3 regions of the Chryseobacterium sp. SIMBA_028 genome follow, and region 1 is predicted to be linked to each of the others. Evidence: riboswitches for the same ligand, from Rfam matches in the RefSeq annotation. Region 1 holds a riboswitch; each other region holds the start of a gene.

Evidence for each region. A riboswitch is a leader RNA that binds a small molecule or an ion and turns the genes downstream of it on or off. The one in region 1 is predicted to bind S-adenosylmethionine.
Region 2: linked by a shared signal. The riboswitch ahead of SCA31_RS16035 (TonB-dependent receptor plug domain-containing protein) and the one ahead of SCA31_RS04350 (alpha/beta fold hydrolase) in region 1 are both predicted to bind S-adenosylmethionine.
Region 3: linked by a shared signal. The riboswitch ahead of SCA31_RS05125 (SusC/RagA family TonB-linked outer membrane protein) and the one ahead of SCA31_RS04350 (alpha/beta fold hydrolase) in region 1 are both predicted to bind S-adenosylmethionine.

Annotation. Positions count from the first base shown of each region.
Region 1 is NZ_JAWRWZ010000003.1:12,895-17,219, reverse strand. It holds gene SCA31_RS04355 (MGH1-like glycoside hydrolase domain-containing protein) at 1-1,110, opposite strand, end outside; SAM riboswitch class I at 1,299-1,406, shown strand; gene SCA31_RS04350 (alpha/beta fold hydrolase) at 1,473-2,411, shown strand; gene SCA31_RS04345 (ACT domain-containing protein) at 2,416-3,954, shown strand; gene SCA31_RS04340 (O-succinylhomoserine sulfhydrylase) at 4,079-4,325, shown strand, end outside.
Region 2 is NZ_JAWRWZ010000011.1:175,523-179,847, forward strand. It holds gene SCA31_RS16030 (APC family permease) at 1-118, opposite strand, end outside; gene SCA31_RS16035 (TonB-dependent receptor plug domain-containing protein) at 126-2,570, opposite strand; SAM riboswitch class I at 2,664-2,769, opposite strand; gene SCA31_RS16040 (T9SS type A sorting domain-containing protein) at 2,939-3,991, opposite strand; gene SCA31_RS16045 (helix-turn-helix domain-containing protein) at 4,137-4,325, shown strand, end outside.
Region 3 is NZ_JAWRWZ010000003.1:172,398-176,722, forward strand. It holds gene SCA31_RS05125 (SusC/RagA family TonB-linked outer membrane protein) at 1-2,325, opposite strand, end outside; SAM riboswitch class I at 2,409-2,505, opposite strand; gene SCA31_RS05130 (type II 3-dehydroquinate dehydratase) at 2,749-3,156, shown strand; gene SCA31_RS05135 (hypothetical protein) at 3,208-3,645, shown strand; gene pckA (phosphoenolpyruvate carboxykinase (ATP)) at 3,697-4,325, opposite strand, start outside.

The DNA.
Region 1 (4,325 bases):
ATTGTAGTGATAAAATTGTTTATTCCAGAGAAGTCCGGCAAAAGCCTGCCTTTGAACATTTTTTTCATCCTCGTTTGTTGTATCGTTTTGAACTTCGCGATAAAACTCTTCAGTTTCAGCTATTCTGGTCCTGAAGATTTCGTCAAAGCTTTCAAAAGGTTCATCGCTTTCACTAGGACACAATCTGAATTCAAAAACCTTGGATTGTCCCCCTCCGATTAATTCATCAATCAGAAAAGAAGCCTTAGTCCCTTTTTTCTCAGGGTTTACCGTATTACTTTGATGAATAATAAAATCATTGATTCCATCTTTAAAATAGGAGTTTTCCGTTTGAGGGGCTCCGTATAATTTTGGAGTATTGGTTTCATTATCACAAAATATACTTTGAGCATTTGAGTTTCTGGAATACAACTTCTTAATGGAGATACTATCGTGGCCAATATCAATACTTCCGTCATGGGAAGCATTCATCTGTGCCTTATAAGTGTTATAGCCCCATTTCCAGTTGTTTCTGAACCAGGCAGTAGGTGCCACTACAATGGGTGCTTCATGTTGGCTTCTATTACAAATAGTAACTCTAGCCAGAATATCGTTGTGATCAGCCTTGCAGTATTCAATGAAAATATCAAAATACTCATCATGGTCAAAGATTCCCGTATCGAAGATCTCATATTCCGGTTCCTGTTTACTGCGTCGTCCATTTTCGGCAACAAGTTCATCATAGGGAAATTCATTAATAGGATATTTGTAGACCATCTTCATATAGCTATGAGTAGGCGTATTATCCAGATAATAGAAAATTTCCTTGATATCTTCACCATGATTTCCTTGAGGATTGCTCAATCCAAAGAAACGTTCCTTTATAATTTTATCTCTTTTATTCCAGAATGAAAAAGCAAAACAGAATAGCTGCTTTACATCAGAAATTCCGGCAATGCCTTCTTCTCCCCAACGGTAGGTATAACTTTCAGCATTATCATGATTGGTATAGTTCCATGCATTTCCATTGGTACTGTAGTCTTCACGTACATTTCCCCATTGCCGGTTGCTTACATAAGGTCCCCAGTTTTTCCATTTGGTATCTTGTAATCTTTCTTTTTCGGCGATCATATAGCATCATTTTTCCATACGAAGTTAGTTTTTTTGTAAAATAATTCCAATTCCTTTCATTTGAAGAATTATTAATATGGCCTTGAAATACTTGTGTTTAAGGGCTTTTTAAAATATTAAATTAATTTTTTTTTGATTTTAAAAGAAAAGAACTACCTTTGCACCATTCGTTCATTCAAATATTGAAAATGTTATCAAGAAAGGTTGAGGGATTAGACCCTATGAAACCTTAGCAACCCTTTGCGCAAGCAAAGAAGGTGCTACGTTCTACCAAAATTATTTTGGACAGATAACTTACTGAAGTTCTTTTCAGCCATTTCTTGTGGCATTTTCAATTGTATTAAAATAATAATATAATAGAATTGAAAACAGAACTAAACTATATTAATCTTTCGTATCAAACCTATTCCCAAAAGGAATACAATATCTCGTTAAGCTATGAGCTTTTCGGGAAAGACTTGTTTACAGCCCCTGTTATTCTAATTAATCATGCCTTAACCGGAAATTCAAATGTATCCGGAGAGAAAGGCTGGTGGAAGCAACTGGTAGGAGAAAATCAGATCGTGGATACGAGTAAATATACTGTTCTGTGTTTCAATATCCCCGGAAACGGATATGATCATTTTTTAATTGAAGACTATGAAGACTTCACCCCATCAGATATAGCCAATATATTTCTGAAAGGGCTGGAAGCTTTACATATCAAAAACCTATATGCCATTATTGGGGGCTCTCTTGGAGGAGGAATTGCATGGGAAATGCTTGCAAAGCAACCTAAGCTTGCGGAAATCTTTATTCCTATAGCCTGCGATTACAGAACTCACGATTGGCTTCATGCACAATGTCTGGTTCAGAAATTTTTATTGAATGATAAAGAAGAACCATTACAAAAAGCAAGAATTCATGCCATGCTGTGTTATAGAACTCCAGAATCTCTTAACGATAGATTTCAAAATAAATACAATCAGGAAAAGCAACGCTTAGAATCAGAAGATTGGCTGGTTTATCATGGTAATGCATTAAACGAAAGATTTAGTTTACAATCGTACAGGCTCATGAATCATTTGTTGATGAATATTAATGCTGATGAAACTGTGCTGGAGAAAATAGAAGCACGAATGCACATGATCTCCGTAGATACAGACTTATTCTTTCCTGCTTCTGAAATCCGAATGTGTTTTGAGAATTTAAAAAAGAAAAAAGAGAATATTTCTTATCACGAGATCCAATCTATGCACGGGCACGATGCCTTCCTAATGGAATATCAACAATTAAATAATATCATAAAAAACATTTTATAGAGTAATGAAAAATGCTAACGAAATAAAGTTTTTAAAGAACAGATCAATCGTCAAATTTGAAGGAGAAGATTTCTTGGGTGAAATCGGAATTGACGGACGAATTTTTAAAGCGCTTACTTTAGCGCGTATCAGTGTAGGAGTAATCTCTCAACAAGCCATAGAAAATGGAATTTCTATTTTGGTTCAAGAAAATGATGCAGAAAAAGCAGTGGCTTGTCTTATCGATGAATTTGAAGCAGAAAGAAAATCAGGAAAAGTTTCACAAATTTATAGTATTAATAATGTTTCTGTTATTGGTTTTGTAGCAGAAGACTTCAATAAAGTTTTTGCCGAATTGGCAAGAAACAACGTTTTTCCATTGCTTTTAAATCAGGTAGCAGGAGAAAACAGAGTGAATATTGTGGTGACTTCTTCACAGGATGAAAAAACAAAAAATATCATAGAGTCTGAAATTTTCAAAAAGCCAAAGCCCGTTCATCTGGCAATCATTGGGCATGGTAACGTGGGGAAAACTTTGATAGAACAGGTTCTGCAATCTTCGGAAGAAATCAAAAGACGTAAAAAAATAGACCTAAAGGTTGTTGCAGTAGCTAACTCAAAGAAAATTGCTTTCAACAAAAAAGGTTTTGATGCCAACTGGGCAGATGAGGTTTTAACAGCAGAACACCCGTCAAGCGTTCAGGAATTGATTAATTTCTCTAATGAAAATCAATTGGAAAACCTGATTGTTGTGGATAACACTGCAAGTAAGGACTTTGTTAAAAACTATCATGCTTTGGCAGAAAATGGATTTGACCTAGTTTCTTCCAACAAAATTTTCAACACACTTCCTATCGAGGAATATAGAAAACTAAGATATACGTTAAGCAAAAATAACAGACGTTATCTATATGAGACCAATGTAGGAGCTGGGCTTCCGTTAATTGATACCATCAAATTATTACACCTTTCAGGAGAAAATATCACAAGAATCAAAGGAGTGTTCTCCGGAACATTGAGTTATGTTTTCAATAATTTTTCTTTGAGAAATGACAAATTCTCAACCATCATCAATGAAGCGCTGGAAAAAGGATACACAGAACCAGATCCAAGAGAAGACCTATCCGGAAATGATGTAGCAAGGAAATTATTGATTTTAGCAAGAGAGCTGGATTTAATCAATGAATTCGACGATATCAATATTCAAAATCTGGTTCCTGAAAGTTTACTTTCAGTTTCAAAACCAGAATTCCTTTCCAGACTTGAAGAATTGGATGAAGAATACCAAAAAATTAAAGAAAATCAAGAGCCTGGTCATGTATTGAGATATGTTGGTGATTTACACGGAGACTTACAGAAAGACAAAGGCGAGTTGGATGTAAAACTGATTTCTGTACCTGCTACTTCAGCTTTAGGACAGTTGAAAGGTTCTGATTCTATTTTTGAGATTTATACAGAAAGTTATGGGGAAAACCCAATTGTAATTATGGGAGCCGGAGCCGGGGCACAGGTAACCGCAAGAGGAGTATTCGGAGATATTTTAAGAGTAAGTGAAACGAAATAATATTTAATGTAACAATCTACCAATCTAGCAGGGTAACAATTACTGCAATTATCATTCTGAGCATAGCGAAGAATCTTATTGGTAAACTGTTACACTGATATATTGCTAAATTAATTAAAACTATATGGAAAATTTTGAAACATCAGCAATAAGAACCCAAACTGAAAGAAGTCAGTTTGACGAGCATTCTACACCATTATACCTTACTTCTAGTTTTATATTTCAGGATGCTGAGGATATGAGAGCAAGCTTTGCTGAAGAAAAACCTAAAAATTTATATAGCCGCTTTTCCAATCCAAATGTAACGGAATTTACCGATAAGATTGCAAAAATGGAAGGCGCAGAAGCCGGATACGCATTTGCTACTGGAA
Region 2 (4,325 bases), on a different contig from region 1:
TATTGGTAATATCGGAGAGCTGAAATCCCAAGGTAGTAAAGATTCCCGTTCCTATCATATTGGAAACTACGATGGCTGCAGCTGTTTTCCAGCCGATCTGATGTGAAGCAGTGCTCATTTAATGATTAAAAGTTAAAATTAAGTCTTCCGAAGAAATAGCTTCCCAACGTTCCCATTTGTACCGGCGCATATTTGAATACTCCATAATATGAATTTTTATAGACCTGAAGATCCGGAAAAACATCCAATACATTATTAGCCCCTACGGTAAAGTTGATATTTTTTGTGATATCATATCCCACACTAATATCAGTAACTACCTTTGGGGAAAATTCCTGAACTTCTCCAAAAGGGAAACCATCTCTTATAACTTTACCAAAGTAGGTATTTCTCACGAGAAAATTAAATTTTCCTATTCCGTAGTTCAAACCTAATGATGCTTTGGTCTTTGGGGAAAGGGTTTCAATAATATTAATCTGATCTGGACCAAAATATTGATCTCTTGGGGTATTTATATTTTCAGGAAAATGGAAGTCTGTAATCTTTGTTTCTGTATAATTTCCGGCAAGGTTTACATTCAAATTTCCACCACCCAATTTCCAATCATAGGAAACCACAACATCTACCCCTTTGGTTTCTGTGTCTATGGCATTGGCGAAAAATCGTCCGCTTTCTACCTCATTTCCCTTCCCTACTACATTCGGATCAGATAGTATTGGATCTGTAATATTCCCTGTAATAACGATTCGGTCTTTTACTTTAATAATATACCCATCTACTGTAATGAATAGTCCTTTTGCTGGTTTTAATGTAAATCCTGCGCTTCCGTTAAGTGAGGTTTCCTGCTTCAAACGATCAAAATTAAGAACATCAGCAGCTCTACTGTCATTATTAAAAATTCCTTTGGTAACAATCTTCAATCCGGTGGGAGAAATATCTGCATAGGAATTGTTAAAATACTGCTGTTGAAGTGATGGTGCTCTAAATCCTGTTCCTACAGCAGCCCTTACGGCATAGTTTTTCACAAATTCATATCTTATTGCCAGTTTTCCGTTCAGGCTATTTCCAAAGTCTGAATAATTTTCAAATCTTCCAGCAACATCTATATTTAATTTTTTATCTACATCATATGAAAAATCAGCATATACCGCTGTTGAATGCCTGTCCTTTTTCAATACGTTACGTGGAGAAAAGCCAATAAAAGATTGTGCTCCTCCTACTCCGCTCACCGTAGATCCATCCGCAGCAATGTTTCCGTTGACATCATATTGGGCATAAGAAGCTTCATCTCCAGCCTTAATCTGGTATTGTTCAAACCTGAATTCTCCACCAAATGCTATATTGAAATTCTTTATATTTTTGGAAACATCCAGATTAACTGTATTTTGCAGGAAACTATGTGCACCAGCGTAAAAACGAGTTGGTGATTTTGTTCCTAAGGAAGCATTATTGGTATTACTAATATTATAGTTGAATGTGTTGCTGCCAAATGTATTACTCAGATCAAGCAGCCAATTGTTCACATTATATTTTGCCCCTACAGCGTAGGAAATATCATAGATCTGAGATCCCAAGACTGCCTGAAAACCATTGGGATAGATAGATGAAACGACATTAGAGGTTTCACTCGGAAGTCTTCTGAAACCATATCCATTTCCTTCCTTGATACTGAAACCTCCAAATGAATACAATTTAAATTGATCATTCAAAGGGTATTCTGAATTAAAAAACAGCTGCCCCTGCCTGATTTGTGCATCTCCAACCTGAAAATTAAAATCATCTCGTGTCAACCCTCTTTCTCTGATGATGTCATCATCATTTTTTCTTGCAACATCTGGGTTATCAGCAAATTCATACGCAAAATTGTTTCCGAAAATATCAAGGTCATGATTTTGAGTTCTTGTTGTTTTTCCGCGGTGGCTTAACTGTAATGAAAGGTTCACAAAACCATCATTTTTCCCTAAAGAAGCGCCATAGTTGATACCTGCCTGATAGGTATCTCCATCATTTCTTCCACTTAATCCATAGGTTAAGCTTGCTGAAGCTCCGGTATTTTTTTTAAGGATGATATTGATAACTCCTGCAATGGCATCTGAACCATATTGTGCCGCAGCCCCATCCCTTAAAACTTCAATTTTTTCAATGCCAATAATAGGAATAGTACTTAAGTCTGTTCCTACAGAACCGTTCCCAACTGTATTCTGGTAGTTCACCAAAGAGGTGGTATGTCTTCTTTTCCCATTAAGCAATACCAAAACCTGATCTGGCCCCATTCCTCTTAAGGTCACAGGATCAATATGCTCTGTACCATCGGAAGCAGACTGTCTTACAGAATTAAAGGAAGGAATAACATAATTCAGGAGATCCTGAGCTGTCATTTGCGGTGATGATTTTTGAATTTTATCTATATTGATAACATCTACGGGAACCGGAGTATCCAGTTTTGTTCTTTTAGCACTACGGTTTCCTACGATAATAATATCCTCAATTTGTTTTCCTTTTTCTTCCTGCTCCTGGGCTGCAACTAAAATTGTCCCAAGCAGTACTACAGCTATACTTAGTTTTTTCATCTTTATTCTTGCCAATTAATACTATTCTCCACAGAACATTCTGCAGATACACAAGACTTCAAGAAATGGAATTCATATTAAGAATATTGACTTCACTTATCTCCCCCATCGGGTTGGAATTAGCACCTTTACACTTCTGGAATCGTGTTGGTTGCTAAGGTTTCTTTGGGCCAAATCCCTCCACCTTTCTTGATAAATCTACTGCAAAGGTAGACTATTTTTTTAAATATCCAAAAAAGGCACGTGCAGCCTGATAAGAAAAAAGGCCCATGAAAAATTTCATGAGCCTTTCAATAAAAGTAATTGTAATGAACTATCTTGTATGAACGAAAATTCTAAAGACTATTGATTTTGATCCTGAAAAAATATTATTTCTTCATGATTTTTTTAAACACAGATTGACCATTCTTTAATTTTAGCTCAATCATATATAATCCTTGCGAAAGTCCGTTCATATTGATTTGATTATCTGAAAACAATACCGCAACTCTTTGCCCAACGGCACTTACAACCTTTACTCCTTCAATTCCAGAATCAGTCTTTACCATAAGAATTCCATTGGTAGGATTTGGGTAAACATCAGTGGCTGAACGATTGACATGAGTTTCTGAGGTACCTAATCCGGCAGTTGTTTTAATACATCTTACTGACGCTCCCTGCCCTTTTGGTGCACCTGCGGCAGCATTGGTAATTGTGGCTCCTATATATAGATATTTGCCACCTGTTCCTGTAGCATTAGAGCTCCAAAAATAGCCTCTTTGTCCTACAAATGTAAATCCTCCCTCAGAACCTCTAAATCCTCCCATCGGCAATTTTAGACTTCCTTCAAAAGCTTTTGTAGGATTGGTAATCCCCTCAATTGGGAGAATATTTGCCCAATCAGCCTGTGTGGGTAATATCCATTCTGGGTCTATTGCCTTGCAGGGATCAATACCAACGGTCTCTGACACATCTGTTGAGTTGGATCCTATCCATTTATCTCCAGCTCCATTTGTTTCCCACCAAGCAGGAGTACCAGTAATATAAGAATTTATTCCCTGTAGCCCTTTTGGATTATTAATAATGGGAGATGATGTTGTAGATGAATTTCTCAACTGATGTCCGTCATCCCATCTTCCCCATTGAAATAGGTCTCCATAGGCTTCGGCATCATTGATTGCATTGGCAACCCTTGAGCTTCCAAGGTTTTGTCTAAGCCAAACTTTTCCGTCTCCTCCACGTACCGTAGTATAAGTTACGGGCTGACCCTGATATGTAAATGTAACACAACCAACATCTCCGGTATTACTTCCAGGATCTGTATTATTACAGCTCTGGGGAACTCCCGATCCCTGCTGTGCATATAGTGTACTTCCTGTGATGAGTATTAATATTATCCCTGCTCCCAGTTTTCTTACTGCAAAATATAAATCTCCGATCATAAATATTATTTTTAATTATTCTAAATTTAATTTAATTTTGCGCAAAAGTACTCCTCGTAATTAATTCCGGGTTATCATTTCCCAACTTTTAGTTATCCTATTGAGGATTTGCTTTAAGTTGTACCGTAACCGTAAATTTTCTTGTATGAGAAGTGTAGTAGTGTTCAAATCCGATAACATCGAGATTGTAATACAGGAAGACCCCGATTCTGAAAGGATTTCGAGATCATCTATTCATGAAGATCAATCTAGCTTTAATCTTCTTTTTTTATTGAGTTCGAACATCAATATGAAAGCTAATGACTGTGGTACACAATTAATATTTAAAAAAAAT
Region 3 (4,325 bases), 160 kb from region 1:
CCATTCCTGGATATAGAAATCATATACAGAACCTCCCTCTCTCAGCATTTTGGTTTGTCCTACAACAAGAGGTCCTTTTGGTAATTTGGTTATTTTGTTATTTAAAGTACTCAGGTTCACATCTACATTCCACTGGAAATTATCCGTTCTAACAGGTGTGGTGAATAATGAAAGTTCAAATCCTGTATTCTGTATTGTTCCGATATTCGCAGGATAATCACTGATTCCTACAGATGGAGCAACTGGTACATTAAACAGAAGATCCTGACTTTCTCTTTTAAAGTATTCGATATTTCCTTTAATTCTGTTATTCAAAATGGCAAATTCTAATCCTACGTTTAAGTTGAGATTGGTTTCCCATTTTAGATCTGGTGTACCGGCTTTCTCTAATGTTGTTCCAGATTCTCCACCCAGATTAAAGGTTTTGTATAATTCCTGATACGCATAATAAAGCGGCTCTCCATTTGGTCTCAATAATTTATCATTCCCTTGCCCACCATAACTCGCACGTAGCGTTAACTGATTGAAGAAATTCAGGTTTTTGATAAACTCTTCATTCGAAATTTTCCATGAAGCCCCTACAGACCAGAATCTCCCCCATCTGTTATCTTTACTGAATCTGGAAGAACCGTCTGCTCTACCTGAAGCCGATAGGAAATAGGTATTATTAAAATCATATTCCACTTTCCCAAGGTAACTTAACAAGCTTAATTTATCACTATTCCCTCCAAAATCTACCAATAAAGAAGCGGCATCCGGCTCATAGTAATAAGGCAGCCCAAAACGGTTTCTTGTTCCCGAAATAGTCTGATAATCATATTTATAAAATTCTTGCCCTGCTAAAACATTAATGTGGTGTTTACCAAATTTCTTATCATAGGTAAGAATATTACTGGTGGTATAAGAAAGTGTTCTTGTATTGGATTTTGTTACTGAACCTCCAGTCTCACTTCCTTGTCCAAGAAGTGGATTGGTATAATAATGTCCGTTATAGTTAACTAAATCGACAGAAAAACTGGTCTTGAACTTCAATTCCGGAAGGAATGTAAACTCCATGAATCCTTTCCCTGAAAAGTTATCTTCCTTATTATCATTTTTATCTAAAGGCAGGCTTGCCGCAGCATTCTGATTCTGGAGTGCTACCGTAGGTCTGTATTTTCCGAAATCATAAATCTTGTTTCCTTCTGCATCCAGCACATAAGATCCATCTGCATTTCTTTCATAGTACGGATAGAATGATGGAACGAATCTAGCGGCATTAATAATGTTACTCGACTTGGAATCTGAAGAGGTAGGGGCCTGCTGAAGACTATTTGTATAACTTAAATTCACACCAACATTCAACCATTTTTTAACTTCAGAATTGATCTTTAATCTGGTGTTATATCTTTTAAAACCAGATTCAATGGCCATCCCTTTATCATCCAAATACCCCAATGAAAAGAAGTAATTGCTTTTTTCACTTCCACCACTGATATCCAGATCTACCTGATTTCTGGAAGCCACTCTTTGCAAAATATCTCTCCAGTCATCATTCCATAGAGGAGTTGCTCCTGGCAATAGTTTTCCGTCTGTCCCTACAGGTTTTGAATAATTAATTCCATAAGGGTTAATTCCCAGGGCTGAAACAATATTATCCGATGCCATCTGCCCTGCCTGCTGTGCATTCACTTTATCAGACTGATATCCGTTTCTCATCGCTTCCCAGTATAATTGAAAATACTGGTCTGTATTCACCTGTTCGTAATCTTTTACGGCTCTTCCGGAAAATCCCTGACTAATATTAAGATTAACCTTTGCTTCTCCTTTCTTACCGGATTTTGTTGTAATGATAATAATCCCGTTCGCGCCTCTTGAACCATACAATGCACTTGCCGTAGCATCTTTCAAAACGCTGATGGATTCTATATCATTAGGACTTATTGAGTTTATATTTCCGTCAAAAGGAATTCCGTCAACAACAAATAAAGGGTCGCTGGAAGCACTTACCGAACCAATTCCCCTGATTCGAATAGTGGACAACGCTCCCGGTTGTCCTGAAGCTCCTGTAGTCTGAACTCCGGCGATCTGCCCATCCAATGCCTTGGTAATATTGGTGATCGGTCTGTTATTGATCTTGTCCCCTGAAAGAGTAGCCACAGAACCGGTATAGCTGCTTCTTTTAGCTTTCCCATAGGCTACCACTACTACCTCATCAATCTCCTTTTCTTTAAGTGTATCTTTTTTCGGCTTGGAATTCTGTCCACTTACGCTGAAGATTCCCAAGAAAAATGCAGCAACTGGCGGAATCCAAACTTTAGAATTAATTAAACTTTTATTAATCATAATCAATTTTATTTATCATATATTAAAATTTTGCCCTTTGCAGAAAAGTCAGCAAAGGGCATCGATAAATACGATAAACCAAATGCTTATTTTTCCTTTAAAGGCTGAATGTAACACCTTACGCGAAGCAGGTTGTCAAGATTTCATAGGGTCAGTTCCCTCCATCTTTCTCTATAAGCCGATCGAAATATGATTGCAAAGCTATAAACTTTTAGTCTACAAAACAAGTAGACTTATTATTTTCTCATGATAAATTTTCAAAAATTAACATAAGATTATATTAAAAGCCATTAAAATAAGGAGTTGCAGGAATTATCAATTTTTCAAACATGATAAATATCATTAAATATAATTCAATGGATAAAAATCAAAGAGTTGCAGAAATTATAAGCTTTAATTAAAAAAACTTTTTAATTTTATAGAATGAAAGTTTTGATTATAAACGGGCCTAATTTAAATCTTCTAGGCACAAGAGAACCTGAAATCTATGGTACAGTTTCCATGGAAGCTTATTTGGAGAATTTAAAATCCGAGTTTCATTCTCACGAATTAAAATATTACCAGTCTAATATTGAAGGAGAAATTATCAACAGACTTCAGGAGGATGATTTTGATGCCGTAGTGATCAATCCCGGAGCCTTTACTCATTATTCTTATGCGATAGCCGATTGTTTAAAGAACATTCGTAAACCTAAGGTTGAGGTTCACATCAGCAATATCTACAAAAGAGAAGAATTCAGACAAAAATCTGTAACTTCAGCTAACACTGATGCCGTTTTATCCGGATTTGGAATGGATGGATATAGGTTGGCTTTATTAAGTTTAAAGTAAATCCAAATACATAAATAAATACACCTCACTAAGAATGTAATACTCTTTTTTATGAAAACAAAAGACAATGTTTACTGTAATAATGTCGGGGTATATTTTAATCAATTAACAAAAAGAAAGTCTTATACTATTGAGGAAGTAAATTCTGAAAATGTGAGAATTTGCAATGATGAAAGCAAACTTAAATGGTATTCAAAATTTTATTTCAGTTTGCACAATGAACCTGAAATCATTTCAATTCATATAGATGATGAAATTAATGATTCAAAATGTGATGCTATAGAAGTAACAATTGAGTTTTCAAACAGCGATAAATACTGGTTAACTTTCGTAACACCAAAATATTTAGAGGAAATACTGAAATTAGAACCTCATTTTTATTCAAAAAACTTCGTTATCGTTAAAAACCTAAATAAAGATTTAATACAATCCACAATTCACCAAATGGATACACAGAATGAATTAATTGAAAATTGCCATAAATATTAAAAATAAAAAGCCTCATCAATGATGAGGCTTTTATCTATATAAACAATACTATTAGATTGTTTGTTCCTGTAGTTGAGGTCCTGAAGGGATCAATCTCTTACCCTCTTCAGTATCACAATACTGTTCAAAGTTTTTGATATATCTTGAAGCAAGATCTTTTGCTTTTTCTTCCCATTCAGAAGCATTCTCATAAGTTTCTCTAGGATCCAGGATACCTGCAGAAACGTTTGGAAGTTCAGTAGGAATCTCAAGGTTCATGATTGGAACCTGAGTTTTAGGAGCATTATCAATAGATCCATCGATGATTGCATCAATGATTGCTCTTGTATCTTTTAAAGAAATTCTCTTTCCTGTACCATTCCAACCTGTATTCACTAAGTAAGCCTTAGCTCCGTGCTCTTTCATTTTACCAATCAAGGTTTTAGAATACATTGTTGGGTGTAAGGTAAGGAACGCTTCACCAAATGCCGGTGAGAAAGATGGTTGAGGTTCTGTAATTCCTCTTTCAGTTCCGGCTAATTTAGATGTATAACCGCAAAGGAAGTGGTATTGCGCCTGATCTTCATTCAAGATGGAAACTGGAGGAAGTACTCCGAACGCATCTGCTGAAAGATAAACGATCTTCTTAGCATGACCAGCCTTAGATGGTAATACAATTTTATTGATATGATAGATTGGAT